Regions from separate parts of the Janthinobacterium sp. JF4 genome, predicted to be linked through region 2. Evidence: predicted binding sites of a transcription regulator. Region 2 holds the regulator's gene; each other region holds the start of a gene.
What was found. The regulator FNR, encoded in region 2, switches genes on or off when oxygen is low (the NO sensors DNR and NnrR bind a similar motif). The targets are predictions, from matches to a motif close to TTGATNNNNATCAA.
Positions count from the first base shown of each region.

Region 1: the regulator FNR is predicted to act here: its motif matches at 5,180-5,193, upstream of AC54AF_RS13165 (glycine-rich domain-containing protein).
Region 3: the regulator FNR is predicted to act here: its motif matches at 4,361-4,374, upstream of AC54AF_RS11090 (universal stress protein).
Region 4: the regulator FNR is predicted to act here: its motif matches at 4,713-4,726, upstream of cydD (thiol reductant ABC exporter subunit CydD).

Region 1 covers NZ_JCAQAV010000014.1:39,089-46,482, reverse strand. The annotation lists gene AC54AF_RS13190 (hypothetical protein) at 1-232, opposite strand, end outside; gene AC54AF_RS13185 (hypothetical protein) at 222-734, opposite strand; gene AC54AF_RS13180 (DnaJ domain-containing protein) at 840-1,133, opposite strand; gene AC54AF_RS13175 (glutamine--tRNA ligase/YqeY domain fusion protein) at 1,296-3,062, shown strand; gene AC54AF_RS13170 (CHASE domain-containing protein) at 3,262-5,121, shown strand; gene AC54AF_RS13165 (glycine-rich domain-containing protein) at 5,312-5,998, shown strand; gene AC54AF_RS13160 (hypothetical protein) at 6,086-6,325, opposite strand; gene AC54AF_RS13155 (hypothetical protein) at 7,055-7,315, opposite strand.
Region 2 covers NZ_JCAQAV010000012.1:63,213-70,606, forward strand. The annotation lists gene ccoP (cytochrome-c oxidase, cbb3-type subunit III) at 1-377, shown strand, start outside; gene ccoG (cytochrome c oxidase accessory protein CcoG) at 382-1,764, shown strand; gene AC54AF_RS12130 (FixH family protein) at 1,819-2,343, shown strand; gene fnr (fumarate/nitrate reduction transcriptional regulator Fnr) at 2,347-3,105, opposite strand; gene AC54AF_RS12140 (response regulator) at 3,345-6,419, shown strand; gene AC54AF_RS12145 (TOBE domain-containing protein) at 6,487-7,254, opposite strand; gene AC54AF_RS12150 (sulfate/molybdate ABC transporter ATP-binding protein) at 7,295-7,394, opposite strand, start outside.
Region 3 covers NZ_JCAQAV010000010.1:73,238-80,631, forward strand. The annotation lists gene AC54AF_RS11055 (DEAD/DEAH box helicase) at 1-109, shown strand, start outside; gene otnI (2-oxo-tetronate isomerase) at 243-1,034, shown strand; gene AC54AF_RS11065 (hypothetical protein) at 1,123-1,941, shown strand; gene AC54AF_RS11070 (hypothetical protein) at 1,926-2,399, shown strand; gene AC54AF_RS11075 (VOC family protein) at 2,484-2,900, shown strand; gene AC54AF_RS11080 (TraR/DksA family transcriptional regulator) at 3,011-3,391, shown strand; gene phbB (acetoacetyl-CoA reductase) at 3,543-4,289, opposite strand; gene AC54AF_RS11090 (universal stress protein) at 4,467-5,333, shown strand; gene AC54AF_RS11095 (hypothetical protein) at 5,355-5,714, opposite strand; gene AC54AF_RS11100 (hypothetical protein) at 5,911-6,465, opposite strand; gene AC54AF_RS11105 (serine hydrolase) at 6,635-7,394, opposite strand, start outside.
Region 4 covers NZ_JCAQAV010000017.1:89,250-96,643, reverse strand. The annotation lists gene AC54AF_RS14965 (cytochrome ubiquinol oxidase subunit I) at 1-1,169, opposite strand, end outside; gene AC54AF_RS14960 (amino acid ABC transporter ATP-binding/permease protein) at 1,283-2,962, opposite strand; gene cydD (thiol reductant ABC exporter subunit CydD) at 2,959-4,647, opposite strand; gene AC54AF_RS14950 (GbsR/MarR family transcriptional regulator) at 4,787-5,338, shown strand; gene AC54AF_RS14945 (FxDxF family PEP-CTERM protein) at 5,644-6,219, shown strand; gene AC54AF_RS14940 (hypothetical protein) at 6,380-6,559, shown strand; tRNA gene AC54AF_RS14935 (tRNA-Arg) at 6,637-6,711, opposite strand; tRNA gene AC54AF_RS14930 (tRNA-Pro) at 6,806-6,882, opposite strand; gene glmM (phosphoglucosamine mutase) at 6,965-7,394, opposite strand, start outside.

The DNA of each region.
Region 1 (7,394 bases), on a different contig from region 2:
TGGCCAGCGACATCTTGCCGCCGTCGAAGCCGGCCAGGTGCAGGGCCGTCACTTGCGGCGGGATGGCATTGAGCACTTCCACCACGGCAAGATCGCCGTACTGGTCGGCCGCGTCGGCAAACGCCTGCTCGGCGTGGCCCAGCGAACCGGACAGCACCAATTCCATGACCTGCTTGGTCAGCGCGGGCAGGTTGCTTTTTTGTTCGGCATTTTGATCCTTGTTATCGGCCATGGTCATCTCCATCCTGGTCAAACATCTGGGCGAAATCGTCGGTGGCTTCGTCTTCGTCGTGATCGTCGTCGCCGTCGTCATTGGCGGCCAGCTGGTCGAGCGACTGGTCGTCGTCGTCCCACAGGCGCGGATTCTTGTGCAAAAAGGCCGTGATGATGGCCTGGCGCGCCAGGTCGGGGAAGCTCTCTTCGATGGCGGCGTACATCTTCGCCGCTTCCGGCGCGGCGCACGCAGCCATGGAAAACACGCGGGCCGGGTCGCCGAACTCGTAGTCTTCGCTTTCGGCCAGCAAGCCTTTCGGGTCGCTGAAGGTGATGTGGTCGACCAGCGCGAAGGCCAGCATGTTCACGTCTTCGATGCCGCCGCCGCTGGCGTACTCGCTGACCAGCGCGTCGACCATGCTTTTATAGTTCTTGCGGTTTGGCGGATCGCCGAGGATGCCATCGATCTGGCCTTCCAGCTCGCGCGACTGATACGCGAATTCAGGGTGTACTCTTCTCATGCTGTGCTTTCCAATGTGATGCGCGGTACTTTTACATAAAAGCAAAAGCACCATTGTTTGTTGTTTTTCAAATCATTCAGGCTGGCCGGGCAGCCGCCTGCAGGCTTAGTCTGCCGGCAGGACGGTGCCATGCAGGCGAAACACGCCGCACCACAGGGCATACGCTTCCGCTTCCGGATCGATGATGATGCGGTGGTTCACGCTCTGGTCGTATTCGGCGCGCTTGACCGGGTCGGCCAGGATTTCATACGCCTTGGTGACGCTCTTGAAGCGCGCCTCGGCGCCGGGGGCCTGGTTGCGGTCGGGGTGGAAACGCATGGCCAGCGAACGGTAAACCTTCTTGATTTCATCGTCGCTGGCATTGGGCGCGACACCGAGGACGTTATACAAATTTTCCATCAATGGCTCCGGGGTCACGTTTTGTTTGCTAATGAAAGGCAGATTATCCTATAGAACGGCGCCCGCGTCGCTTGCATGCTGGGATATGGGGGCAAATACGTGCTTATAAAGCGCTTGCGGTACGGTAAAATGCTTTTTACTGTCACTCTTCCGCATTGATCAATGAGCAACGATAAACCGAATACCGCCGCGCCAGCGCTGGCGCCCAATTTCTTGCGTAACATCATCGAAGCCGACCTGGCTGCCGGCGCCCACGTGCGCCCCGGCCTGCCTCAGGTGATCACGCGTTTCCCGCCGGAGCCGAACGGCTACCTGCACGTGGGCCACGCCAAGTCGATCTGCGTCAACTTCGGCCTGGCACGCGATTACGCCGGCCAGTGCAACCTGCGCTTCGACGATACCAATCCGGCGAAGGAAGAGCAAGAATACGTCGACACCATCATGGACAGCGTGAAATGGCTGGGCTTTGACTGGGAACCGAAGCATGCCGATGGCCAGAGCCACCTGCACTACGCGAGCGACTATTTTGACCAGCTGTACGCGATGGCCGAATACCTGATCACGGCCGGCTTTGCCTATGTGGACAGCCAGAGCGCCGAAGACATGGCCGCCAACCGGGGCAATTTCGGCCAGGCCGGCAAGAATTCGCCATTCCGCGACCGTCCGCGCGATGAATCGCTGGCCCTGTTCCGCGCCATGAAGGCGGGCCAGTTCAAGGATGGCGAGCACATCCTGCGCGCGAAGATGAGCGAAGATGCCATGAGTTCGCCGAACATGAATTTGCGCGATCCGGCCATCTACCGCATCCGCCATGCGCACCACCACCGCACGGGCGACGCCTGGTGCATCTATCCGATGTACGACTACACGCACCCGATCTCGGACGCGCTGGAAAACATCACGCATTCGATCTGCACGCTGGAATTCCAGGACCACCGCCCGTTCTACGACTGGCTGCTGGAAACCCTGGCCGCCGGCGGCTTCTTCCAGCAACCGGTGCCGCACCAGTTCGAATTCTCGCGCCTGAACCTGACGTATATCGTCACCAGCAAGCGCAAGCTGCGCCAGCTGGTGGAAGAGCAGATCGTCGACGGCTGGGACGACCCGCGCATGCCGACCCTGGTAGGCATGCGCCGCCGCGGCTACACGCCGGAAGCGATCCAGCTGATGTGCGAACGCACGGGCGTGACGAAATCGGACGGCTGGATCGACTACAGCGTGCTCGAAGGCTGCCTGCGCGAAGACCTGGACCCGAAGGCGCCGCGCACGGTGGCCGTGCTGCGTCCGCTGAAACTGATCATCGACAATTTCCCCGAAGGCGAAAGCGTGGAATGCACGGCGCCCGTGCACCCGCACTTCCCGGAACGGGGCGTGCGCACCTTCCCCATCTCGCGCGAGCTGTGGATCGAGGAAGACGACTTCATGGAAGTGCCGAACAAAGGCTATTTCCGTCTGTATCCGCCCATCGACGACAAGCCCGGCAGCAAGGTTCGCCTGCGCTACGGCTACGTGATCGAGTGCACGGGCTTTGACAAGGATGAAAACGGCAAGGTCATCGCCGTGCATTGCACCTACTTCCCGGACAGCAAGTCGGGCACGGAAGGCAGTTCCAATTACAAGGTCAAGGGCAATATGCACTGGGTCAGCGCGCCGACGGCCATTCCCGCCGAAGTACGCCTGTACGACCGCCTGTTTACGGACCCGCAGCCGGACGCGGGCGGCAAGGACTTCAAGCTGGCCCTGAACCCGCTGGCCAAGGAAGTGGTGCAAGCGTGGCTGGAGCCGGGCGCGGAACTGGCCCAGCCGGAACAGCGCTTCCAGTTCGAGCGCCATGGCTATTTCGCGGCCGACAGGGTCGACAGCCAGCCTGGCAAGCCCGTCTTCAACCGCATCGTCACCCTGAAAGACAGCTGGCAGCCCGCCAAATAAGGCGCCGGACGAGCCACGAAAAAAACCGCTGCGGCGGTTTTTTCGTTTCAGAGAGAAATATTGCGTGTTGACTATAATAACGATAATTTTGTATATTAGGCAGCTATTGAGCAATTTGCAATGTTAATGGTGCTTGTACAACGCAGCCTAGCCACCGCCACCAGGCGGCACCCGATTCCTCTTCCTGATGCGGATGGCGATGTCTTCTACTGCCGGCGAATACCCTTTATCTGCTGAAAAAAGACCGCTGTGGCTGCTCGGCTTTGCGATGTCGCTGATGGTCGGCCTGCTGTTCTACATGGCCGCTTCGCTGTCGATCGAATACGATGCCAGCGAACTGTTCAACAATCTGGCGCGCAATACCCAGAAAAACATCGAATCACGCGCCAGGTCGTATGCCAACCTGCTGCGCGGCACAGCCAGCCTGTTCCACGCCAACGAACACGTGAGCCGCGAGCAATTCCACCGCTACGTGGCAAACCTCGGCTTGCAACAAAACTACCCGGGCGTGATGAACCTCAATTACAGCCAGGAACTCGACGAGACGCAGCGCGCCGCCTTCGAAGCGGCCATGCAGCGCGACTATCCAGCCGGGCGCGACGGCTATCCGGCATTTGCCATCCATCCGCCCCCACCGCGCGCCCATTATTCCGTGCTGCTCTATATCGAGCCGATCGCCAGCGCGCCCGAAAAATTCGGCAATGACATCGCCTCGCGCCCCCTGATCGCCGAAGCGCTGGCGCAGTCGCGCGATTCCGGACAGATCAGCAATTCCGGCGTGCCCGTGCCGATGGAAGGCCGGCCACAATTGACGGGCATGGCCATGCGCCTGCCCGTGTACCGCTTCGGCATGCCGACCGGCACGCTGGAGCAGAGGCGCAAGGCGTACCAGGGGTCCGTCGGCATGGGCTATGACCTGGTGTCGATGATGCGCAGCGCGCTGGCCGACATGCCGGTACGCAACGTCCGCCTGACCCTGTTCGACATCGGTCCGCAGGCGCTTGAACAGCCGGACTTGCCGCTGCAGCTGCCGCACGACATGCGCCCCATCTTCGACAGCACGGCGGCGGGCATGCATGCGCCATGGTGGCAGCCCGGCAGTTCGGGCCGTTACCTGAGCAGCACGCTGCTGATCAAGCACAATGGCCGCGTGTGGCAAGCGCTGTTCAGCGTGCGCAAGAGCGACCTGTATACGCGCTTCGAAGCCTTCCTGCCGTGGCTGGCCCTGCTGATCGGCTTTGCCAGCAGCCTGCTGCTGTATGTGCTGTTTCATACCCTGGCGTCGTCGCGCCGGCGCGCCATCCAGATGGCGACGGGCATGACGGAGGAACTGCGCGCCAGCCAGATCCGCCTGCAACTGTCGCACCAGAAACTGCGCCGCCTGGCGGCCCACGCCGACCAGATCAAGGAAGAAGAGCGCAAGCGCATCGCGCGTGAAATCCACGACGACCTGGGACAGAACCTGCTGGTGTTGCGCATCGACGCCGACATGCTGGCCTCGCGCACGCAGCGCCGCCACCCGCGCCTGAACGCCCGCGCCCGCTCGACCCTGGAGCAGATCGACGCTACCATCAAGAGCGTGCGGCAGATCATCAACGACTTGCGCCCTACCGTGCTGGACCTGGGCGTGAATGCGGCCGTCGAATGGCAAGTGGCGCAATTTCGCCAGCGCACGGGCATCGCCTGCGAAGTGAGCGAAAGCCATGACGACATTTGCCTCAGCGATCAATGCGCGACGGCGCTGTTCCGCATCCTGCAAGAGTCGCTCAGCAATATTTCCCAGCATGCGAATGCCAGCCGCGTACAGGTCAAGCTGGAAAAGTGCCGCGATACGGTGTCGATGAGCATCAGCGACAACGGCGTGGGTGCGGCCATCGACGGGCGCAACAAGCTGGGCTCGTTTGGCCTGGTGGGCATCGAGGAACGCATCAAGTTGCTGGGCGGCACTTTTTACATTGAAAGCAGCCCCGGCGCAGGCATGAGCGTGCACGTCAGCGTGCCGCTGGGCGCGGACGCCACCGCGTTTCCCTACCAGGAAGAAAGCCGGGCCAGCGGCTGACAGGCGCGCACCCGCTTCAATCAAGCTCAGCTTGCATATTTCGTAATTAGATGCAATATTGATGTGGAACAACTTAGCGCCTGTCCGCCAAGGGCAAGGCATTCCTCGACTACTTGCCAGGAGTACACACCCGCCCCTTTCCCCCCTGTTTCACCGTATTTCCCACAACGCTCTTTACTAAAGGACATTCATGGATACGAACGACAGTTTCAAGGCAATTGCCGATTTGAATTTGGACGCGATCAAGGTCAAGCTGATGCACCGGGAGTCAGGCGAAGGATGGAGCCTGGAGAAGGCGAATGCGGTGGAATTCGAATACCGCCGCTTCCTGATCCTGATGAAACAGTTTCCGGAAGAGGAAACGGCGCCTTTGATGGACGTCGATACCTTCTGGCACTACCACATCCTCGACACGCTGAAATACGCGGCGGACTGCGAACAGGTGTTCGGCTACTTCCTGCATCACTTCCCGTACATCGGCTTGCGCGGCGAAGACGACGAAGCGGCGCACCATCGCGTGGGCGAGCGCATGAAGCAGCTGTATGAACAAACGTTCGGGGAAGATTACATCCGTGCAGAAACGGCGTATTCGGGGCGCGCCGTGCAGGCGGCGTATTCGGGGCGTGCGGTACAGGCCGCGTATTCGGGACGGGCGGTGCAGGCCACGGCGTACTCGGGCCGGGCGGTGAAGACGGCGTTTTCCAGTGCGGCGGTGCAGGCGACGGCGTATTCGGGCCGCGCGACCGGGGCTGCCAGCACCGCATTTTCCAGCGCGCCTGCCTCACTGGCTGCGGCGGTGGTCAAGTCGTCCACGACTGGCCTGGAAATGGGGCGTTTCTATGTCGATCGTCCGGTACTGAACCGCGACCCGCAATAGAAAAGCGGAAAACAGCTGTGGCTGCCGCACGCGGCAAGCCTGACTTACCCAGACGGCACCTCTCAGTTTGCCGTCTGTCAGGCGCTCTTAGGCAGCCATCAACTCGCGCAATTCACGAATGCTGAAATCGCTGATTTCATGCATGCGGATGAGGATCGTGGCGCCGATCGGCAAGGTGTTGTGACGAATCTTGCTGATAACAGGCGGCGCCACTTCCAGAGCTCGCGACAGGGCGGCATCATTTTTCAGTTGCAGCTTGTCGATGATCGCGTCGAGGACGCGATTCGGGTTGTAGGTAGGCAAAGAGGTAATTTGTTTGAGAGACATGATCGAAAATCCGTACTTGTTGTATTAGAGCAATAAGAAACCAGATGTCTCTTCTGCAATAATTCAGGGTAAACACACTAAAAAGCGCCATCACTTATGCGGCTTTTACGCCACAAACAATATAATACACGCTATTGTTGATTTTTGCGTAACTTAAAGCGAAATTGTGATAATTGAAGAGAATTGACGCACTTGGAATGTGCTAGAGGATAACTCAAATCGGGAAAATTTGCTGCACGTCATCAATTTTTACGATGAGCAACACCGCTATGCATGAGCCAGGCTATGGCCATGAGGGTGCTCAGGCGGGCCATATCCGCAGACAAATGCCAACCTTGCGCGGCCACGCCGGCAGGGGCGGCAAGCAGGCAAGTGCCTGAACATGTATCCACGCGGCACCAGGCCAGCTGCCGGCGAATTTCTTCAGGCGGTGGCGGTGGCTGCAGCGCATGTTCGCGGCCGCGCATATAGGCGCGCACCTGTTCCTTGCTGGGGTGACTCGCAGTTCGCATGGATCGCTCCTGCTGACGGAAAACAGCGTCACGCTAATTAGATGCAGAGCCTAGATGCAGAGCCCGCCACAAAGAACCAAGACGCGTGACGACATTGCTCAGCATATCGCCAGTTCGCCATGCTGCCCATGCGTTGCATCAAATGGCCAAGCCCCGGCATTGCGCCGAAGCCCATGCTGCCCCACGGCCTGGCGGCCGGCGGCCCGGCGCCCCGTCCTTATTTCTTTTGCTGGCGCACGCGTTGCTGCTGTTTTTCCTGCGTTTGCTGGCGATTCTGCTTGCGCTCGAACAGGGTGACCGCGTCTTTCTTGGCTTGCTCCATGGTACGCATTTCCTCATGCGCATCGTGCGGGACAAAAAATTCGGCGTCCTGCGCCGCCACGACCAGCTTGATGGCGGCCTCGTCGTCGAGGTCGTACAGTTCCGTCAGGACAGTGGTGACCTCGTCCAGGTATTCTTCGTAAGTGAGGGTGCTCATGCGGTATTCCTTAAGTGAATGGCGCACCGCCGAAACGGCGCGCTGCGCGCCGGCCCAGGAAAGTGCGCAGATAACCGGC
Region 2 (7,394 bases):
ACGGCCGCAATGGGCAGATGCCACCGATGGGCGCCGCCCTGGGCTCCGAAAAGGATGTCGAGAACGTGGCCCATTATGTGCTGAGCCTGTCCGGTTCGACCTCGGATCCCGTCAAGTCGGTGCTGGGCAAGGCCAAGTTTGGCGCCTGCATGGCCTGTCACGGCGCCGATGCCAAGGGCAACCAGATGCTGGGTGCACCGAACCTGACGGACAAGATCTGGCTGTACGGCGGCAGCGCCGATACCATCATGGAAACCGTACGCAAGGGACGCAGCAACACCATGCCGGCCTTCAGCGATTTCCTCGGCGAGTCCAAGGTGCACGTGCTGTCGGCGTATGTCTGGGGCCTGTCGAATCCTCAGACGCCCGTGAAATGACGTAATGGAACCTCAAGTCATCAAGATGTATGCGGCCCGCGAGCAGATCTACCCTCGCGAGGCCAAAGGACGCTACGCTACCTGGCGATGGGTATGCGTCTGGCTTACCCAGCTGGCGTTCTACGGCTTGCCGTGGTTGACCTGGAATGGCAGGCAAGCCCTGCTGTTCGATTTGACCACGCGCAAGTTCTACATTTTCGGCGTCGTGCTGTGGCCCCAGGATTTCATCTATCTGGCGGCCCTGCTGATCATCTGTGCGTATTTGTTGTTCCTCGTCACGGCCATTGCCGGGCGGGTGTGGTGCGGGTTCTCTTGCCCGCAAACGGTATACACGGAAATTTTCCTGTGGGTCGAACGCCGCATCGAGGGCACGCGCAGCGCGCGCATGGCCCTCGACAAGCAGGGCCCCTCCGTGCGCAAGGCATTCAAGAAGACGGCCAAGCACCTGGCATGGGGCGCCATCGCCCTGTGGACGGGCTTTACCTTTGTCGGCTACTTCACGCCGATCAAGGAACTGGCGCACTCGGTGACCACCCTCAATTTCGGTCCCTGGGAATGGTTCTGGGTCTTGTTCTACAGCCTGGCAACCTACGGCAACGCGGGCTGGCTGCGCGAGCAGGTGTGCAAATACATGTGCCCCTACGCACGCTTCCAGAGCGCCATGTTCGACCAGGACACCCTGATCATCACCTACGATACCAAGCGCGGCGAACCACGTGGCGCCATGAGCAAGAAGGCCGGCAACAACGACAAGCTGGGCGATTGCATCGATTGCACCCTGTGCGTGCAGGTATGTCCGACCGGTATCGATATCCGCAAAGGCCTGCAGTATGAGTGCATCGGCTGCGCCGCTTGCGTCGATGCCTGCAACAGCGTGATGGACAAGGTCGAGCGGCCGCGTGGCCTGATACGCTACAGTACCGACCATGCGATGGAAAACAACTTCAATTCGAAGCAGATCCGCCAGCGCGCCATGCGCCCGCGCGTGCTGATCTACACGTCCATCCTGGCTCTGATCATCATCGCCGTATGTACTTCGCTGGCCCTGCGCACGCCCCTGAAAATGGACGTGATCCGCGACCGCGGTTCGATGGGACGCGAAGTGGAAGAGGGCATGATCGAAAACGTCTACCGCCTGCAGATCATGAACACCTCGGAGCAAACCCAGCATTTTAAAATCAGCGCTTCCGGCTTGCCGGGCCTGACCTTGCTGACACGCGAAGAAGTGACCTTGCAGCCGACGGAAACGCTGGGCTGGCCGATCCGCCTGCGCGCGCCGCACGGCGTCGGCGAGAAGGGCTCGAACAAGATTGCGATCGAATTGCACTCGCTGGACGACCCGTCGCTGCATGTGCGTGAAAGCGCGGTATTCATCGTGCCGCGCTAATGCAGGAAGGCCAGTCCCCGCATGGGGATTGGCCGTTTACACAGGAGAAATACCATGTCTGACAGTCTGAAACTGCAACCGCCCGCCGATCCCTGGTACAAGCATCGCTGGCCTTGGCTGCTGATGATCGGTCCCGGCCTGTCCGTGGTCGTCGGCAGCTTCATGGGCTATATCGCGTTTACGCAGCCCGATGCGCTGGTGGTGGGCGATTACTACAAGCAGGGCAAGGCGATCAACCAGGACCTGCGGCGCGACACGGTCGCCAGCGACCTGGCGATGGACACGAGCTTGTCCTACGATGTGGCGTCAGCGCGCCTGACCGGTTCCGTGCACAGCTTCGGCAAGGCCTATCAGGCGCCGTTGCAGCTGCACCTGGCGCATGCGACGCTGCCGGAAAAGGATATCAAGCTGCTGGTGCAGCCCGATGCGGCCGGCAATTTTACCGTGGCGCTGCCGATGCTCGAGCGCAGCCGCTGGCAAGTGCTGGTGGAAAACGACAAACGCGAGTGGCGCCTGTCCGGCATCTGGACCTGGCCGCTGCAGCGCAGCATCGCGCTGCATGCGGATGAAGAACTGTAAGTCTTACTTGCAGACGTCCGTGCCGGCCGTGATGGCCTTCAGTTTTGCCGGCTGCAGGATCTCGATCTCTCGGTTGGAGACGCGCAGCCAGCCTTCCTTCTTGAATTTGGACAATAACCGGCTGACGCTCTCGATAGTCAGGCCCAGGTAGTTGCCGATTTCCTCACGCGACATGCGCAGCTGGAATTTGCTGCTCGAATAGCCGCGCGCTTCATAGCGCGACGCCAGGTTGACGATGAAGGCGGCAAACCGCTGCGTCGCCTGCATATTGCCCAGCAACAGCATGACGCTTTGCTCGCGCGTGATTTCCTGGCTCATCATGCGGTGGAAATGGCGCAGCAGGGTCGGCATATTGCCCAGCAATTGTTCCAGGCTGGAAAACGGGATTTCACATACTTCGCTGTCTTCCAGCGCCACCGCATTGCAGTGGTGGCGGTCGGCGCTGATGGCATCCATGCCCAGCAGCTCACCCGCCATCTGGAAACCCGTCACCTGCTCCTCGCCGCCCGGATTGATCTGGTACGTCTTGAAGTGGCCCAGGCGGATCGCGTACAGGTTCTGGAACGAGTCGCCGATGCGGAACAGCGAGGCGCCGCGCACGATCTTGCGGCGGCGGCCGATAATCTGGTCCAGCCTGTCCATGTCGCCCACATCGAGGCCCATCGGCAGACACAATTGATGCATGCTGCAGGTCGAGCATCGCGCACGCAACGCCTCCACGTTCACGGTGGGCAAGGTGGGAGTGAGTAGCGCTTCAGTCATGTCGGTACCTTTTAGAAAATGCAATAACAAGTTTACTGCATACAGGGTTGCCATGTGCCAATTTCACTGCAATTCCGCTGAATAAACGACGTTCCGACTTTAATTATATGGCAACATCGTCAAAAGCCCATGCGGAGAGGGCCATTTGCGCGGCGCCGCTTGCCAAGTTGATGTATTGATAGGAAAATTCCTGACAGCATTATCTGCCGCCTGTGCCGCCCGGTACTGAAAAGGAAATCATGAAGCCTCTCGGCATTAAAGCAAAAGTCGCGCTGGCCACCAGCCTGACCTCGATCGCCATGATCGCGCTGGTCACCATGATCCAGGTGCAGCGCATGCGCGACGACTTCACCCGGGTACTGCTGAGCCAGCAGTCGTCCCTGATCGCGCGCACCGCTGCCGAGCTCGACGATAAGCTGGGCATGCTGCTGCAAGTCGTCGCCCTGACGGCCAAGCAGCAGCCGCCCGCATTGATAGGCCAGCCCGTCCAATTGCGCGAATATTATTCGCGCCGTTCCATGCTGGTGCTGTTCGATGACGTGCTGGTGCTCGATGCGCATGGCGCCATCGTGGCCGACATGCCCCAAGTGGCCGGGCGCATCGGCATCAACGTCGCCGAGCGCGAGTACTTCCAGACCGTGCTGCGCACGCGCCAGCCCATGATCACCGAACCGATGCTGGGCAAGGCGAGCGGCATGCCCATCGTGCAGATGGTGGCGCCCGTGCTCGGCGCCGACGGCCAGGTGGTGGGCGTGGTGATTGGCGTGCTGCGCCTGTACAAGGATAACCTGCTGGGCCGCCTGCGCTCGGAAAAGATCGGCAAGAGCGGCTATTACTTCATCGTCACGCGCAGCGCCGTGCCGCGCTACGTGCTGCATCCGGACACCAGCCGCCTGCTGCAGCCGCGCGCGCCGAACGCCAACCTGACCACCACGCAGCTGCTGAAGGACGATGGCGAAGGCAGCATGGTCAGCACCAACAGCCGCGGCATCACGGCCGTCAACAGCTTCAAGCGACTGAAATCGGTGAACTGGCTGCTGGCCGCCTCGCTGCCCCTCGAGGATGCCTTCGAACCCTTCGACGGCGTGCTGTACCGATTGGTGCTGTGGAGCGTCCTCGCCTCGCTGCTGGCCGCTGCCGTTCTGGGCTGGGTCACCGTGCGCCTGCTGTCGCCGCTGGTGCGCCTGCGCGACACCCTGCTGGCCCTGCGCACCAGCGGCAGCCGTTTCACCCCCGTGCCGGTGCAGCAGCGCGACGAGATCGGCGAACTGACGGAAGCGTTCAACGGCCTGATGGGCGAACGCGACCGCCTGCAACAGGAACTCGAATCGCGCGCGGCGGAGCTGGAGCAGGAGCGCGACCGGGCCGAGGCGGCCAACCGCGCGAAGAGCGATTTCGTGGCCAACATGAGCCATGAAATCCGCACGCCCCTCAATGCCGTGCTGGGCATGGTGTATTTGCTGGGTAATACCAAGCTCGATACGGAACAGCGCAAGTATCTGACCATGGTGCGCGTGGCGGGCCAGTCGCTGCTGGGCATCCTCAACGACGTGCTCGACTATTCGAAGATCGAGGCGCGCCGCATGGAATTGTCGCCCGTCGAATTCGACCTCGACGAAGTCATGAATACCCTGGCCACGACGATGACGATGAATGCGGGCGAAAAGGAGCTGGAACTGGCCATCGCCGTCGAGCCCGACGTGCCGCGGCGCCTCGTGGGCGACGCCCAGCGCCTGCAGCAAATCCTCGTCAACCTGGCCGGCAACGCCATCAAGTTCACCGAGAGCGGCGAAGTGGTGGTGGCCGTCAGCCTGGCCGAGAGCGAAAACGGCCGCGCCTGGCTGCGCTTCGAAGTGCGCGACACGGGCATCGGCATGACGGAGCTACAGCAACAGCAGCTGTTCGCCGCGTTTTCACAGGGCGACCAGAGCATCACGCGGCGCTTTGGCGGCACGGGCCTGGGCCTGGCCATCAGCAAGCAGCTGATCCACATGATGGGCGGCGACATCGCCGTCGCCAGCAGCGAAGGCAAGGGCAGCCGCTTCTGGTTCAGCGTGCCGTTCGACATGCTGGCGCAGCCGGCCGAAACGCGGCGCACGCCGGCCCTGGGCCAGCTGCGCCTGCTGGTAGCCGACGACAACCGCACCACGCGCGAACTGATCGTCAAGCTGATCGAGGCGTGGGGCTGGCTGGCCGACGAAGTGGACTCCGGCTTTGCCGCCATCGAGCTGTACCGCGAACGCCTGGCGCAGCAGCAGCCGTACGACGTGGTGCTGGCCGACTGGCACATGCCCGTCATGGACGGCCTGGCCACGGCCAAGGCCATCCGCCAGGCGGCCAGCGGCCAGCGCCAGCCCATCGTGGTGATGGTCAACGCCTTTGCCCGCAACCACCTCGAGGAAATTTCCAGCGCGGCCGAAGCCGACGTCGTGCTGATGAAGCCGATCACGGGGTCGAGCCTGTTCGATGCCCTGCACCAGGCGCTGATCGCCAAGCACGACGGCGGCGAACAGCGCATCCTGCACCAGCCGCTGGGCACGGAACTGGCCGGCGTGCATTTCCTGCTGGTGGAAGACAATCATTTGAACCAGGCCGTGGCGCGCGGCATCCTCGAACACATGGGCGCCACCCTGGACGTGGTGGGCGACGGTTTGCAAGCCGTGGAGCGGCTGCGCACGGAAGCGCTGCGCTATGACATCGTGCTGATGGACATGCAGATGCCCGTCATGGACGGTTTCAGCGCCACCCACATCATCCGCACGGAACTGCGTTTGAGCCTGCCCGTGATCGCCATGACGGCAGGCGTGCTGGCGTCCGAGCGCGAGCGCTGCATGACGGCCGGCATCAACGATTTCATCGCCAAGCCCGTGGTGGTGGAGGAGATGATGGAAGTCATCCTGCGCCACCTGCCCAAGCGCCCGCAAGTGCAGACGGCCGGGCCGGCACGCGTCGCCGATGAAGAAGTGTTTTCCATGGCGCCGCTGATGCGCGTGATGGGACGCGACGCGAAGGGACGCGGCGTGCTGCGGCGCATGGTGGAAGACGCGCTGAACAAGGGCATGACGCCCGTGCGCGACGCCGAAACGGCGTTGCAGGCAGGCCGCCACAGCGACGTGGCGCGCATCCTGCACAGCGTGCGCGGCTCCGTGGGCACCCTGGGCACGAAACGCCTGATCCGCGCCGCGTTTGCTACCGAGGAAGCCATCGATGCGGACCGCCTGGACGAGGTGCCGGCGCTGCTGGCGCACACGGCGCAGGAACTGGAGCAGGCGCTGGCGGCGGCGTCCGACTGGTTGTCGCGGTTGAAGGATTAGGCCTGCAACGTAAAGCCGGGGTCAGACCCGCCGGGCCTGACCCCGGAACTTCGCTCAGCGTCGCCGTTTACGCCGGCACGCCCAGAATCACGCTGGATGCCTTGAACATCGCCGTCACCTTGCTGCCTGGCTCGATGCCCAGCTCGGTGCAGCTCTGGTTGGTGATGATGGCGGCGATCGTGCCGCCGCGTGGCAAGTCCAGCACCACTTCCGTGTTGACGGCGCCCGTCTGCACGCGCGTCACGCTGCCGGTCAACTGGTTGCGCGCGGAAAAGCGCGCCCCTTCGCTGTCCGTCACGAGGATGATGGACGAGGCCTTGATCAGCGCGAACGCTTCCGCGCCTGGCACCAGGCCCAGGCTGGCGCTGCTGCCCTGCGTGACGATGGCGACGATGTGCTGGCCGCCGGGCAATGCCAGCGTGACTTCGTCGTTGACGGCGCCCTGTTTCAGTTCGGCCACCTTGCCGAGGAATTGATTGCGCGCCGTAGTTTTCATGGCCATTCTCCGTATGAGTAACAAATCGTCGGCGATGCCTTCGGCCTGGCTGCCCAGCTGGCGCAGGTAGCGGGCATGCTCGCGCTCGATGATGCGGAAATTGTCGACCAGTTGGCGCCCCCGTGGCGTCAGGCGCGTGCCGCCGCCGCCCTTGCCGCCCGTCAGGCGCTCGACCAGCGGCTCGCCGGCCAGGTTGTTCATGGCGTCGATGGCGTCCCAGGCCGCCTTGTAGCTCATCTTCACAAGCTTGGCCGCCTGCGTGATGGAGCCGCATTCGGCGATGGCGCCCAGCAATTCCACCCTGCCGGCGCCACCCAGGTGCTCTCCGCCCACCGTCATCCATACCGAGCCTTGCAGGCCGATTTCCGCTGCCGCTGATTTATCCAATGCGTTCACCCAATGCCATGTGTTCTTCCCTGTTATCGATCTTTCCGTCGCGCAAGTACAGCACATGCTCGCCCAGGATGCGCGCATCTTCC
Region 3 (7,394 bases), on a different contig from region 2:
CGCCAAGCCACGCAGCGCCGGCCCGGCGGGCGGCGGTGGCGGCGGCAACCGCAGCGGCAATGCGCCGCGTTCGGCGGCCAATCACCGCTCCGGCGGCCGCGGCCGTTAATACACGCTGGTAAGCGCGTATCGCAGGAATAAAAACCGTTCCAGGACTTGCTTCTGGAACGGTTTTTTCATGCACGCCACCAATTGCCAATTTGGGCTAGGATAGCAGCCATCATCCTCACCTGCGTGCTGCCATGCCGAACTTCGCTGCCAACCTCAGCATGATGTTTACCGAACTGCCCTTCCTGGACCGCTTTGCCGCCGCCAGGGAAGCGGGCTTCGATGCCGTCGAATTTCTGTTTCCCTATGCCGTCGAGGCGCGCCAGATCGCCATGCGGCTGGAACGCCACCATCTGCAGCTGGCCGTCTTCAATTTTCCGCCCGGCGACTGGGAGCACGGCGAGCGGGGCATCGCCTGCGATCCGCGCCGGGGCGAGGAATTTCGCGACAAGGTGCAGCTGGCGCTCAACTACGCGCTGGCGCTCGGGGCGAAACAGTTGCATTGCATGTCAGGCATCGTGCCGCCCGGCATGAGCCTGGAGCGGGCGCGGCAAAGCCTGATCGGCAACCTGCAATTTGCCGCCGACGCCTGCCGTCCGCATGGCATCAACGTGCTGATCGAGCCGATCAACCACTATGACATGCCCGCTTACTTTCTGCACCATAGCCAGCAGGCGGCCGACATCATCGCCGACTGCCAGCGCAGCAATATCTTCCTGCAATACGACATTTATCACATGCAGCGCATGGAGGGCGAGCTGAGCAACACCATCCGCGCCATGCTGCCCCTGATCCGCCACATCCAGGTCGCCGATACGCCGGGCCGCCACGAACCGGGCACGGGAGAAATCAACTACCGCCATCTGTTCAAGCTGCTCGACCAGATCGGCTACGCCGGCTGGGTCGGCTGCGAATACCGCCCCGCCAGCGACACCGTTGCCGGACTGGGCTGGCGCGAGCGATTGACGGCCAGCGCGGGCAACTGATCGCAGCGCGCTTGCGCGCGCACAAGGCGGGCGGCGCAAGCCGGCACGACAATACCTTTCCATACAGTATTTCCTGTCGAGAGGTGACGTGTCCGCCCTGCCCGCCCGCCATCGCCGCGCCCTTGGCCTGAACCTCTGCCTGCACCTCGGTCTGGCTATCGTCCTGTGCGGTTGCGCCAGCCCGCGCACCGACCTGGCGCAAGTGCGCGCCCTGGCCGCCGGCACCGCTGCCTTGACCGCCTTCAGCGAACTGTCGCAGCGCCACGTGGACACCTACCAGCGCGCCCGCCCCTATCTGTCGCCAGCCGAAGACGCGCGCGAACGCCTGCTCGATGCGCAGCGCCGCGCCGCGCAGGCCGACGTCGCGCGCCTGGCGCAGGCCGTGCGCCTGTACCTGCAGGCGCTGGGGCGGCTGGCCGATGCCGACGCGTATGACGTGCAGCCCGAACTGGCCGGCGCCGGCGCCGCCATCCGCGCCTGGCCCGGCAGCGGCATCGACGACCGCCATGTCCGCGCCTACACCTTGCTGCTGCAGCAACTGTCGCGCCTGGGCGGCGCGGCCAGCCAGCAGGCGCACCTGGCGCAAGTGCTGCACGACGGCGACGCGCCGCTGCAAGCCCTGCTGGCCGCGCTCGACAGCTTGCTGGCGCTGTACGACAAGAGCGGCGATAACGAGCGCGACATGGTACTCGGCTTGCTCGACGTGGAAATCGCGTATGCGGACGCGCCGCCGCAGCGCCTGCTGGCCGTGCTGGCGAAAAACATGCAGCAAAGCAAAACCGAGGAATACCGCCTGATTGGCTTGCGCCATACCCTGGCGCGCCGGCAACTGGCGGCACTGGCGCGCCAACACGCCCAGCTCGCCGCCGCCCTCACCACCACGGAGGCTAGATGGACGGATCGGTAAGCAGAAGCAACAACAGCGAACGCCGCGAAGCGGCGCTCAGCAGCGCCATGCGCGTCGAACAACTGGCCGACAGCCTGTCGCAGGCGGCCGTCACCCTGCACGGCGCCGTCATGCGCGCCATCCGCAAGCGCGCCAGCCAGGGCGCCGACGGCATCAGCCACAGCCAGGCGCAAGCCGTCTTCGCCCTGGAAGTGGCCTTGCGCCAGCAAGCCAACCAGCTGTATGCCGATGCCGCCGGGCACACGGTAGCCGGCCTGGAAACGGCGCAGCGCCAGCTCAGCGGCCTGCTCGACACGGTGCGCCTGCGCATCGCCCGCAACGACGACGTGCGGCACTGGATCAGCCTGGCGACGAGCTTGTTGCACCTGGGCAGCGCCGTCCTCGCCGGCAATCCCGAGCGCATCCTCAGCACCCTGGGCAAGGTGCGTGAGCGGTTGCAAGAGATGGCACCGGACTGATTGAAATCGGCCGGCGAGCGCCTATACTGGGACGTCCCCGCCTGGCAATCGTGCCTGCGGGGGCGATGACCGGAGGAGGCCAATATGCGTATCGAACCGTATTTGCAATTCGATGGAAACTGCGCGCAAGCGCTGGAATACTACCGCCAGCACCTGCATGGCACGGACCTGTGCCTGATGCCATATCGGGGCTCGCCGGCCCAGGGCCAAGTCAAGGAAGACTGGTATGACAAGATCATGCACGGCTCCGTGCAATTGGGACCCACCATGCTGATGGGCTCGGACGGCGGCTGCGACGAGGGCGCCAAGGGCATGAGCGGCAGCGCGATCTGCCTGACCGTCGATACGCCGGAAGAGGCGGAACGGGTCTTCGACGCGCTGGCGCGTGACGGCAAGGTCCAGATGCCGCTGGAGGAAACGTTCTGGGCCAAGCGCTTCGGCATGCTGAAAGACCAGTTCGGCGTCGCCTGGATGGTCAACTGCCTGAAAGAGCCTGCATAGAACGGCCGCTGCCAGCCTGCGCCGCGTCAAACGCGGCGCATGTAGTAGCGCAAGCAGAGCCGCCAATCTTGGACTACCATAATGGAAGTAACCTCTACCGGGTGACAACCATGAATGAATTGCCGCAAGACCAGCTGCAGCGCTTGCGCAGCGTGCTGGAGCAACGCAAGCTGGCGTTACTGGAACAGATCGAGAACGAAGCGGCCGAAGCGGATGCGCGCGCCTCGCTGCTCAATGAAATCGAAGCCTCGCCGGCCGACAATGCCAGCGTACTCACCTTGAACGCCCTCGTCAGCGAAGCGGCCGAGCACAACCTGGCGCAGCTGGCCATCATCAAGCACGCGCTGGCCAAGTTTGCCGATGGCAGCTATGGCCTGTGCGACAACTGCGGCGAAGCCATCGGGCTGTCGCGCCTGAACGCGCGCCCCGAAGCGCGCCTGTGCATCGATTGCCAGACGCGGCTGGAAAAAGCCCAGCGCTCGGTACCATGACTGCGCAACGACAAAGGGCAAGGCATCGCTGCCGTGCCCCTTGCTGTCCAGCGACTGCCATCCGTCCGCTGCCAGCGTCTGTGCGCCGGCTGGGTGGACGGGTCTCCTCTACTGCCATTGCCCTACTTTAAGTATTCAGCTGCAGGCCGGATCAGCTCATGTGCTGTCCGCCATTGATGGCGATGTTCGCGCCCGTGACGAATGCCGCCTCGTCGGACGCCAGGTAAGCCACCAGGGCCGCCACCTCGTCCGGCTCGCCCAGGCGGCCCAGGGGAATCTGCGGCAGGATCTTCGTTTCCAGGATATCGGCCGGCACGGCCGTCACCATCTGCGTGCGCAGGTAGCCGGGCGAGACCGTGTTGACGGTGATGCCGTGGCGCGCCACTTCCAGCGCCAGCGCCTTGCTGAAGCCATGCACGCCCGCCTTCGCGGCTGCGTAGTTGCACTGGCCAAACGCGCCCTTCTGGCCATTCACGGACGAGATATTGATGATGCGGCCCCATTTTTTTTCCAGCATGGGTTCGAGCACCTGCTTGCTCATGTTGAACAGGCTGTCGAGATTGGTGCGCATGACTTCGGCCCAGTGCGGCAATTCCATCTTGCGCATGCTCTGGTCGCGCGTGATGCCGGCGTTATTGACCAGCACGTCGACGCGGCCGTACTGCGCCAGCACGCTTGCCACGGCCTCGCTGCAGGCAGCGAAATCGCTCACGTCGAGGGCCAGCGGATGAAAATAATACTGCTGCGCCTGCTGTTCGCCGAGCCAGCTTTCCACCCGCGCATTGCCCGGCGTATGCGCCGCCACGACGGCAAAGCCCGCCGCATGCAGGCGGCGGCACAAGGCCGTGCCCAGGCCGCCCATGCCACCCGTGACCAGCGCTACCTTTTGCTCATTCATTGCTGTCTCTCCCCGCTTGTTATGGTTGTTCTGCGTGGGATCAAGTGTAGGTGCAGTTTTTATCGCCAGCTTTGCGCCAGATCAAGTGCCCAGCCTGTCAAGAATGCCGCAGTCGTGCGCGGCCGGCACCCCGGACTGTGCCAGAATGGCCGCTACTGCACAGCGAGAGGCCAGGCCATGACATACAAGACCGTATTGCTCCACATCGACGACAGCGCAGGGCGCGGCGCCCGCATCGAAGCGGCCGCCAGCATCGCCCAGGCCTGCGGCGGCCACCTGACGGGCGTGGCTCTGACGGGCGTGTCGCGCCTGCTGTACCAGAACCAGCCCGACCTCGATGCCGATCCGAACCTGAGCTTGCATCTGAATTTCCTGCGGGAACGCGCGACGCGCGCCCTCGACGGTTTCGAGGCGCAGGTGCGCGCGGCCGGCGTCGCCTCGTTCGAACAGCGCGTGCTCGACGACGAAGCGGCGGGCGGCATCAGCCTGCTGGCCCGCTATGCGGACCTGGTCGTCATCAGCCAATACAATGCCAAGGATAAATCGCCGTCCGTGATGCGCGACTTTCCCGCGTATGTGCTGCTGCATTCGGGCCGTCCCGTGCTGATCGTGCCGTATGCGCCACCGCTGCCGCTGCTGGCGCCGCCGGCAGCGGCGCGCAGTGTGCTCATTTCCTGGAATGCCAGCAAGGAAGCGAGCCGTGCCGTGAGCGCCGCCCTGCCCCTGCTGCAGCGCGCCGGGCAAGTCCACGTGGCCATCTTCGACGCCCAGGTGCATGCCACCGAGCACGGCGAACAGCCGGGCGCCGAACTGACGCACTACCTGGCGCGCCACGGCGTGGAAGCGCGGCTGCATTTGCTCGATGGGGGTGGCGTGCGGCGCGGCGATATCGGCGAAGCGCTGCTGTCGCAGGCCGCCGACCTGTCGGCCGACTTGCTGGTGATGGGAGCGTATGGCCATTCGCGCCTGCGCGAAACCATCCTCGGTGGCGTCACGCGCACGATTTTGCAAAGCATGACAATCCCCGTGCTGATGGCGCACTAGGCCATCGGGCTGATGGCAGGGCTAGCCGCCCTGCCAGGGCTGGCTGCGGATCTTCGCCACCTGGCGCTGCGCCAGCCACTGCCACAGCTGCAACGCGTCGCCCTGCGGCAGGGCCGACATGTGGCGCGGACGGGCCAGGGCGATTTCGCAATCGCGGTCCGACCATTCCTCGAAAGTGACTTCGCCTCCGCTAGCGACCTCGACCTGATACATCAAGCCATCGTCGTAACCGAAGCGCAACAGGACGGTGGCCGGGCTGCCGTCCGGCGTGACGGCGCCGCCACGGTAGACTTCGGCCAGCGCATCGGCCAGCTGTGCCGGCGAGGGCGCGCAGATGTCGCGCCCATCGGCCCGTGTCAGAATGAACCATGCCTGTGTCATGACGCGCCCTCCTATCCATACTCGTTAGCATGCGAGGCAAGTACTACGGGCAGTCACCTGGGTCCAGTGTCACTTCGGGCGCGCGGAAACTATCCCTGTCGGCATTGTTTACCAATCATTAGCAATACTAACAAGGATCATACCTAAATTTCATGCAGCGCGGAATTTATGCATGTTGCGCCACAGATGCGCTGATTTACGCCACCAGCACGGGAATGCTGAGTGGGTCAAAATCATGCCAGTCGCCATTGGCGATCGTGCCTTCCGCTTCCTCGATATGCTCGGCGCCCAGCCGGTGCAGCGCCTCGAGCGCCCGTTCGCGCTCGTCGAGGCCGCCCAGCGCGACGGCGATCAGCATGCCCGGATGCCGCGGCTGGCGGCGGTTTTCTCCGTTATCCTCGGGCTCACCCGCCTCCTTCATTTTATTGAAACTGTAAAGCGAACCCACGTGCGCGCCCACCAGTGCCCCCACCACCGGGCCCAGCGGCCCTGTCGCCAAGGTGGCGGCAGCGCCGATGCCCGCGCCGACGGCGGCCCCGACGGCCACGCCTTCGACCACGCCTTCCGGCGTCTCCATGGCACCGGGCGACATGTCGCGGTCGCCACCGAGCGCGTGCAAATCGTGCTGGCCCGGCTGATTGACAAAGAAGGCGCTGATGTGGCTATCGGCAAAGCCCGCCTGGTTCAGGGCGGCGCGCGCGGCGTCGACCTGTTCCTGCAACTGAAAATGACCTGCGATGATGCGTGACATGATACGGCCCTCCTGGTCGGCTGCGGGCGCACCATGCGCCACTTCCCTAGCGTGCGCTCACCGACCGTGAAATACCGTTCGCTTACGCACACAGCCGCTCACTCATGTCTGCTGGGCAGGAAGAAATACGCCCCGAAAATCACCAGCAGCAGAGATATGAAGAATTCATCTAAGGCGTCAGCACCGGTGCGGCACCGCCGAGGCGCAGGATCGCCGCTTTTGCCCCCACGGCGCCCGGATAGCGGGGGTCAAGCTGCAGCGCCTGGCGGTAAGCCTCGACAGCCTGCGGATGCAAGCCTTGCTCCACATAAAACTCGGCCAGGCTATCCTGCAGATTCGCGTCGCGCGGATGCAGGCTGACGGCCGCCTGCAGCACGGCCATGCCTTGCGCCACGGCGCCGCTGCCTTTCAGCCGATAAGCTTCCAGGTTCAGCGCCGCCGGACTGGCCGCGCCCAGCGGATCGCGGGCCAGCGCCAGGCGCAGGGCGGCAACGGCGGATTCTGTCTTGCCAGCGCGCTGCAAGGTCAAGCCTTGCAGCGCATGTGCGCGGTCGCTGAGCGGATACAGTGCCACGGCCAGACGGCTGGCCGCCAGCGCCGCCTCCGCCTCGCCGCGCCCGGCCGACGCTTGCGCCAGTTCCTGCAGCTCGGGCACGAAATCGGGGTAGGCGCGCTGGCCGCGGAAGGCCGTGCGCAGCTGGCTATCGAGTGCGGCGATGGATGCGGAGACGGGCGCAGGTGCGGCCGGCCAGGCGATGGCGGCCGTGCGGTCCCAGCTGGCGGCCAGGGTCACGATGGCTTGCTCGAAGGCGGCCTCAAAACGGGGCAAGGTGCCGGCCTTTGTACCTTGCGACAACAGGACATAGTCGCGCGCAAATGCCAGCGCGCCGCCGCGCGAGTATTGATTCAGGTCGATGCCCGCCTCGCGC
Region 4 (7,394 bases), on a different contig from region 2:
GGCCCCACGGGCGGCACGGTATCGAGCGCGGCCTTGCGGATCTGCTCGGGCGTGGCCTGGCGCGGATCGTCGACATAGCGCTTCAGCAGCAAGGCGTAGCCCAAGGACTGGCCTTTCGATTCGAACATGTCCTTCGCATCCTGCGGCACGGGACTGCCTGGCGCCACGCCGCGGATGGTTTGCAGCGCGTCATACGCCTTGATGCCATCCTTGATCAGCAGCTCGCCGCGGTCGACCAGCTGCTCGATGCCGGGAATTTCCGTCGTCAGCGAACGCGTGCCGATCAAGCCCATCACCATCGGGATGTGCACGGCGTAATGCGTCTCGCGCGCTTGCGCGTCAGGGAAGCCGAAGGCCGTGAAGGCGGCGGGCGCCGGCTCCGTGGTCCACATGGCTTCAATCGCTGCCAGCTTCATCTTCTGGTGTTCGGACGACAGGTAGCCGCTTTCGTCACCGAGCACCACCACCGACAGCGAAGCGGCCAGGCCGAACGAGGCTGCCACCGTCATCGAGCGCTTGGCCAGCTGCACGTGGCGGCCCTTCAGCAGATACCAGGCGGAAATACCCAGCACGAAAATCGCCGCCGCCGTATAGCCGGCCGACACCGTGTGCACGAATTTCGCCTGTGCTACCGGGTTCGTCAGCACGGCGCCGAAATCCGTCACTTCCATGCGCATGGTCTGCGGATTGAAGGCCGCGCCGACGGGATTTTGCATCCAGCCGTTGGCGATCAGGATCCACAGGGCCGAGAAGTTCGAGCCGATGGCCACCAGCCAGGTGGTGACCAGATGGCCCCGCTTCGACAGCTTGTCCCAGCCGAAGAAGAACAGGCCGACGAAGGTCGCTTCCAGGAAGAAGGCCATCAAGCCCTCGATGGCCAGCGGCGCGCCGAAAATGTCGCCCACATAATGGCTGTAGTAGCTCCAGTTCATGCCGAACTGGAATTCCATGACGATGCCCGTCGCCACGCCCATGGCGAAGTTGATGCCGAACAAGACACCCCAGAACTTGGTCATGTCGCGCCAGATGGGGCGGTTCGTCATCACATAGACCGTCTCCATGATGGCGAGGATCACTGACAGGCCGAGCGTCAGCGGAACGAAAATAAAGTGGTACAGAGCTGTCAGCGCGAACTGCAGTCTGGATAAAGCGACAATATCGAAGTCCATATGATTTCCTTGGTGTTTCCCTACTGTGTGTAAACTTGGCATCTATCTGATGCGATTCGATTGGTTCCGCCGCCCTCGGGCTGGCCTGCGGTACCGCCTGTCTCCATTCTTTCTTAATCTCCGCGCAAACCGGCCAGGGCCATCTCGAAGGCTGGCGTGCCCCGGCGCGCGTCGCCCACGATGCGGCCATCGCGCAGGCTGACCAGCCGGTCCGCCTGCGCCGCTTCGCGCCGCAAGTGGGTGGCGATCAGCAAGCTGCGTCCTTCGCTGCGCGCGCGCAGGCGCTGCAGGACATCGATGGCCACCTGCGCATTCAGCGCTTCCGTCGCTTCGTCCAGCAGCCACAAGGTCGACTCGTGCAGGAACAGCCGCGCCAGCGCCAATCGCCGCGCCTGGCCGCCCGACAAGCCCAGGCCGCCCTCGCCCAGCATCGTGTCCAGGCCGCCCGCCAAGGCACGCACCTCGTCATCGAGGCCGGCTGCCTGCAGCGCCGCCCACAGCTGCGCATCGCTGGCGGACGGGTCGGCCAGACGCAGGTTGTCGCGCAAGCTGTCCTGGAACAATTCCGTCTTCTGCGTAAACAGGCAGGCGCGCGGCGCGCTCACCTTGCCCGACAGCGGCGCCAGCTCGCGCGCGGCAAGGGCCAGCAAGGTGGACTTGCCCGCGCCGCTGGGGCCGATCAAGGCCACGCGCTCGCCGTCCGCGATGTGCAGCGATATGTCATGCAAGATGGCGATATGGCTGCCCGCATGCGCGGCGCTGACGTGTTCCAGGCGCAAGCCCGGTGCGGCAGCGACAGGCGGCTGAGGTACCTCACTATCGAGGCGCGGCGCCAGGCGGCGCATTGCCAGCAGCATCCGCCCCGCTTCCAGCGCGCCGCGGCGCAGTCCCGCAAACGGTTCCACGGCCGTCAGCGCAAGCAGCAAGGCCAGCGCAGCCAGCGGCACGTTCAGCATTTGCTGCTGCACCAGCGCGGCCACGGCCAGCAGCACGCCAGCCAGGGTCGCGCTGCCAGCCACGCCATACGCGGCGCCGGCCGCCGTCTCCAGGCGCTGCAGGGCGACATCGGCTTGCGCCAGCGAGCGGTCGATCTGCCCCAGCACGGCGCACTGGACGTCGATGCGGCCCGCCATTACCAGGTCCGTCTGGCCCGCCACCAGATCGATGGTGCCGGAACGCAGTTTTTCGATGGCGCGCGAGCGCACGATGGCGGGACGGCGGGCGCGGTACGCCACGACCCAGCTGATGCCGCCGCCGGCAGCCAGCAGCCACGCGGCCAGGCCCAGGCCCAGCTGCCACTGCATCACGCCCAGCGCCACGCCGGCCAGCAAGGCCACGCACAGTGCCGTGAAGGCAGGCACCAGCAGGCGCAAATACAGCGATTCGAGCGCATCGATGTCGGCCGTCAGACGGAACAGCAGCTTGGCGGGCTGGCGCAGCAGCCGGCTGGCCGCTTCCGGGCGCGACCAGCCGCGAAACAGTTGCACGCGGATGCAGGCCAGCGCGGCGAACGTGGCGTCGTGCGTGACGAGGCGCTCCGCATAGCGCGAACCCGTGCGGCCGATGGCCAGCAGGCGGATGCCGGCCGATGGGCCGAACACGTCAAACAGAAGCGCCGTCGAGGCATGCAGGCCGGCAATCGAGGTGGCGGTAATAAACCAGCCGGACAAGCCCAATAACGCCATGCCGGCCACCGCCGTCAGGGCCGCCAGCAAGGCCCCCCCGATCAGCTTGCCGGGCTGGGCCAGCAGCAATTGGCGCAGCACGGGGTTCGCTATGAGTGAATTTTTCATGCGCGCAACTCCTGTGCCAGGGCTCCGGTATCGACCTGCACCGTGCGCTGCAGCCGGCCAGCCAGCACGGGGTCGTGCGTGGCGACGAGCATCGTCTTGCCTTGCGCCAGTGCCAGCAAAGCGTCGGTGACGCGCGCCGCCGTTTCGCTGTCCAGGTGCGCCGTCGGTTCATCGACCAGCAACAGGTCGGCATGCGGATGCAGGGCCACGCGGGCCAGGGCCAGGCGCACGGCTTCGCCGCCGGACAAACCCTGGCCGCCATCGCTGAGCATGACGGCCGGCTGCGCCTGCGCCACGCCAGCCAGGTCGGCCAGGTGCAGCGCCTGCGTCACTTGCGCGGCATGCGCGCCCACGCGACCCAAAGTCACATTCTGGCTGACGGACGCGGCAAACACATGGGGGCGCTGGCCCATCCACGCCATGCGCTGGCGCAAGGTATTGACGGTACTGTCATTCAGGCGCACGCCGCCGACGCGGATGTCTCCGCCGCTGGCGGGCAGCAGGCCGGCCAACAAAGAGAGCAAGGTGGTCTTGCCGGCGCCGCTGGCGCCCAGCAGGGCCACGTGCTCGCCGGCGCGCACGGTCAGGTCGAAGCCGTCGAACACGGGCGCCTCGCCGGGATGGGCAAAGCGCAGTTGATGGATATCAATGGCCGGTGGCGGCGCCACCGCCATGGCGGTGGCGGAGACGACGGCAGGCAGTACCTCCGCGCCAGGCAGGGGCACGCCCTCGCCCGCCAGATCGTGCAAACCGGCCAGGCCCGCTTCGCCGGCCGCCTTGTCGTGCCAGACGGCGGCCAGTTCGCGCAGGGGCTCGAAAAACGCGGGCGCCAGCAGCAGGATGAACAAGCCCTGTCCCAGGCTCAATTCCCGGCCCCAGGTGCCGAAATGGATGCTGCCCAGCAAGGAAAAACCGATGAAGGCGGCCACCATGGCCACGCCCAGCGCGGAAAACAGTTCCAGCACGGCGGACGACAAAAAGGCGATGCGCAGCACCACCATCGTGCGCCGGCGCACGGATTGCGACGAGGCATCGAGCCGTTCGGCCGTGGCGTCGACGGCATCGAGCGCGCGCAAGGTGGCCAGGCCGCGCAGGCGGTCCAGCAGAAAGGCGTTCATGCTGCCCATTTCCACCATCTGCGCGCGGCTGGCCGCTTGCGCGCCCATGCCCACCAGGGCCATGAAGACGGGAATCAACGGCGCGGCGATGAGCAGGATCAAGGCGGCGATCCACGACAGCGGCGTCACCACGGCGAGGATCACGAGCGGCACGAGCATCACTTTCCAGCGTGCCGACTTGTAGCGCACCAGATACGGCACGATGGCTTCGGCCTGCTCGGCGATGACGCTGGCCGCCTGGCCCGACTGGGCACGCTGGCGGTCGAGCGGCGAACGGCGCGCCAGCGCTTGCGCCACCTGGGCGCGCAAGGTGGACAGGTGCTCGCGCGCGGCCACATACATGCGCCGCGCGCCCCACGCTTCGCAGCCGGCGCGCAGCACGCCCAGCAGCAGCACGCCAGCGGCCGGCAGCAGGGCCGCGCGCCATGGCGCACCGCCCAGCATGGCTTGCACGGCCCAGGCCAGCAAGGCCGCTTGCGGCAGCCACAGCAAGGCGGCACCGCCCTGCGCCAGGCTGGCGGCACGGGGAAGAACAAAGCGGGGCAAGGACAGGGGCGTAGTGGGCATCTTCTATACTTCTTGAGTTTTCAGAATTTTCTGTAAATTCGATTTTTTGTATAATACTGCGAAACATGACATATATCAATTGACCCTGCCAGTATGGCGTGAAAAAATTCAGATAATTATGAAAACTCAACATATCCAAATGACGCCGCTGATCCTGACCTTCGTCAGCCATTTCGGCGAGATGGGCAGCCGCTGGGGCTTTAACCGTACGGTGGGACAAGTGTACGCCTTGTTGTTTGTCGCGGAGCATCCTTTACACGCGGATGAAATCGCGGAACACCTGAGTTTTTCACGCTCGAACGTGAGCATCGGCTTGAAGGAGTTGCAGGGCTGGGGCTTGATCCGCCAGTCGCGCATCCCCGGCGACCGGCGCGAGTATTTTTCCTCGCTGGGCGATGTATGGCAAATCTTCCGCGTGGTGGCCGCCGAACGCCGCCGCCGCGAAGTGGCGCCCACCCTGACGGTGCTGCGCGAATCGCTGCTGGCGCCGGCCACGGAACCCGTCGACCAGTATGCGCAGGAGCGCATGCGCGAAATGTATGAATTGGTCGACCTGGCCAACACCTGGTTCGACGACTTGCAGCGCCTGTCGCCCGAATCGATGGCGCAACTGATGAAAATGGGCGCCAAGGTGCAAAAATTGCTCAACGCCAAGGATCGCCTGTTTGGCGTCAGCAACAACAACGACTGAAGCTCCCCGCCCCCAAGCCGAGACGCCGCCAGGCAATGGCTTAGCACATGCTGGCGCGCCTTGTCACGCCATGTCGAACCGCCATGCTGGCTGTCGCTAACACAGCCAGACATAGCCGTATGCGATGTTGTCAAGCAAACCAATAGAATTATTAAAATTGTATTAGTTTAGATCAAGAGTAAGCTTTCATTTGCGTACTCACTACGCGCAGGAAATAGGTAAAAACGGCAATGGGATGACTTCCCGGGCAGGCAGGGACGCGTCCCGACAAAATGAAGCGACTGTCTTCTAAAAAGGGGATTTTCATGAAAAGCATAAAGAGCATTGCCATCAAGGCATCCATGCTGGCCGCCGTGACGGTACTGGCTGGCGCAGCACAGGCTGCCACCTGGGTGGATGTGGGGCCGGCCAGCGGTTTCGTCATTGACGGCAGCGTCGTGACTTATTCGCCCTCTCCGGCACTACAGGTAAAGTATTACGACGATAATCTCGTGCCACAGGATCCCTCGGACATCCAGGGTTATATCAATGGCGTGTTCGGCACCAGTCTGGGCGCTGCCGTCTCGTATTGCGACAACGCCACCTCTGGCTGCACCGCCGGCACCACGGCAGACTTCAGCGGCGGCGTCAATTCGTATACGAGCGCGGCCGCCTATGACTATCTGGCCATCCACTTCGGCCAGGGCGAACTGGTCTTCCACTGGGCCGCTCCCTTGGCTGCCGGCACCACCTTCACGGTGTCGGGCCTGCCCAAGGAACTGAGCAACTACAGGGCTTTCATTTCCGCCGTGCCGGAACCTGAAACCTATGCGATGTTGCTCGCCGGCCTGGGCATGCTGGGCTTCCTGGCACGCCGCCGCCTGGGAAAGCAAGCATCGTAAGCATCATCGGCGGCAGCGGCGCACCAGCGCCCGCTGCCGCCTTCCATGCCAGCCGCATCTTTACGCCGCGCTTGCGGCGCCAGGCCGGCTTTTTACACCATTTTTAGATTTCCCTCGCTATGCTCGACGGCATCTACTGCTGATCGAGGAGGGAAAACTCATGCATGAACAACCGTTTCAGCCACGCGCACGCAGCGTGATCCGCCAGCATCTGCCCGTGCGGGAGCGGCTGCGCCTGGCCCGGCTGGCCAGCAAGAAAATGGCATCGGTATTCACCGCGCTGCTGTGCGCGGCGCCGCTGCTGTATTTGCTGAGCGTGGTGCTGTTTGCGCAGCCGTGACATGGCAGGCAGGCGAGCGATGGAAGATGAAGAGTGATGGCTGGCGACAGGCTGTCGCTTGCATGACCAGCATAAGCTGGTCCGCCCAGAGGGAATCGAACCCCCATTCACGGTTTAGAAGACCGTTGTCCTATCCGTTGAACGATGGGCGGAAAGGTGCAGTATTTTAGTCCATGCGCGCCAGCAATGAAATGCCTGCGCGGAATAGAAAACGGGCTGTCATTTCTGACAGCCCGTTTATGACTTTGGTCGGAGTACAAGGATTCGAACCTTGGACCCCCTGGTCCCAAACCAGGTGCGCTACCGGGCTGCGCCACACTCCGAAGACAAGATAATAACGCCCCCACCCTATTTCGTCAATTGCCCTAGACGAAATAGATGGAAATAACTATCGGTTCCGGCCTGTCACGCGGTCACTTTATCCGCGATGCGGCGCGCCATCGACTCGGCCTTCTCTTTGTCTTTCGCTTCCACCATCACGCGGATCAGCGGTTCCGTGCCCGAAGCGCGGATCAGCACGCGGCCCGTGTCGCCCAGCTCGGCTTCGACCAGTTCCTTCTCGGCCACCATGGCGTCATTTTTCTGCCAGTCGAAACCGGGCGCCACGCGCAGGTTGATCAGGGTTTGCGGGAACAGCACCAGTTCGGCCAGGCATTGCTGCAGGCTTTGGCCGCTGCGCTTGAGCGCGGACAATACTTGCAGCGCCGAGACGATACCGTCGCCCGTCGTGTGCTTGTCCAGGCACAGCAAATGGCCGGAACCTTCGCCGCCCAGTATCCAGCCCTTCTCCTTCATGACTTCCAGCACGTAGCGGTCGCCCACCTTGGCGCGCGCA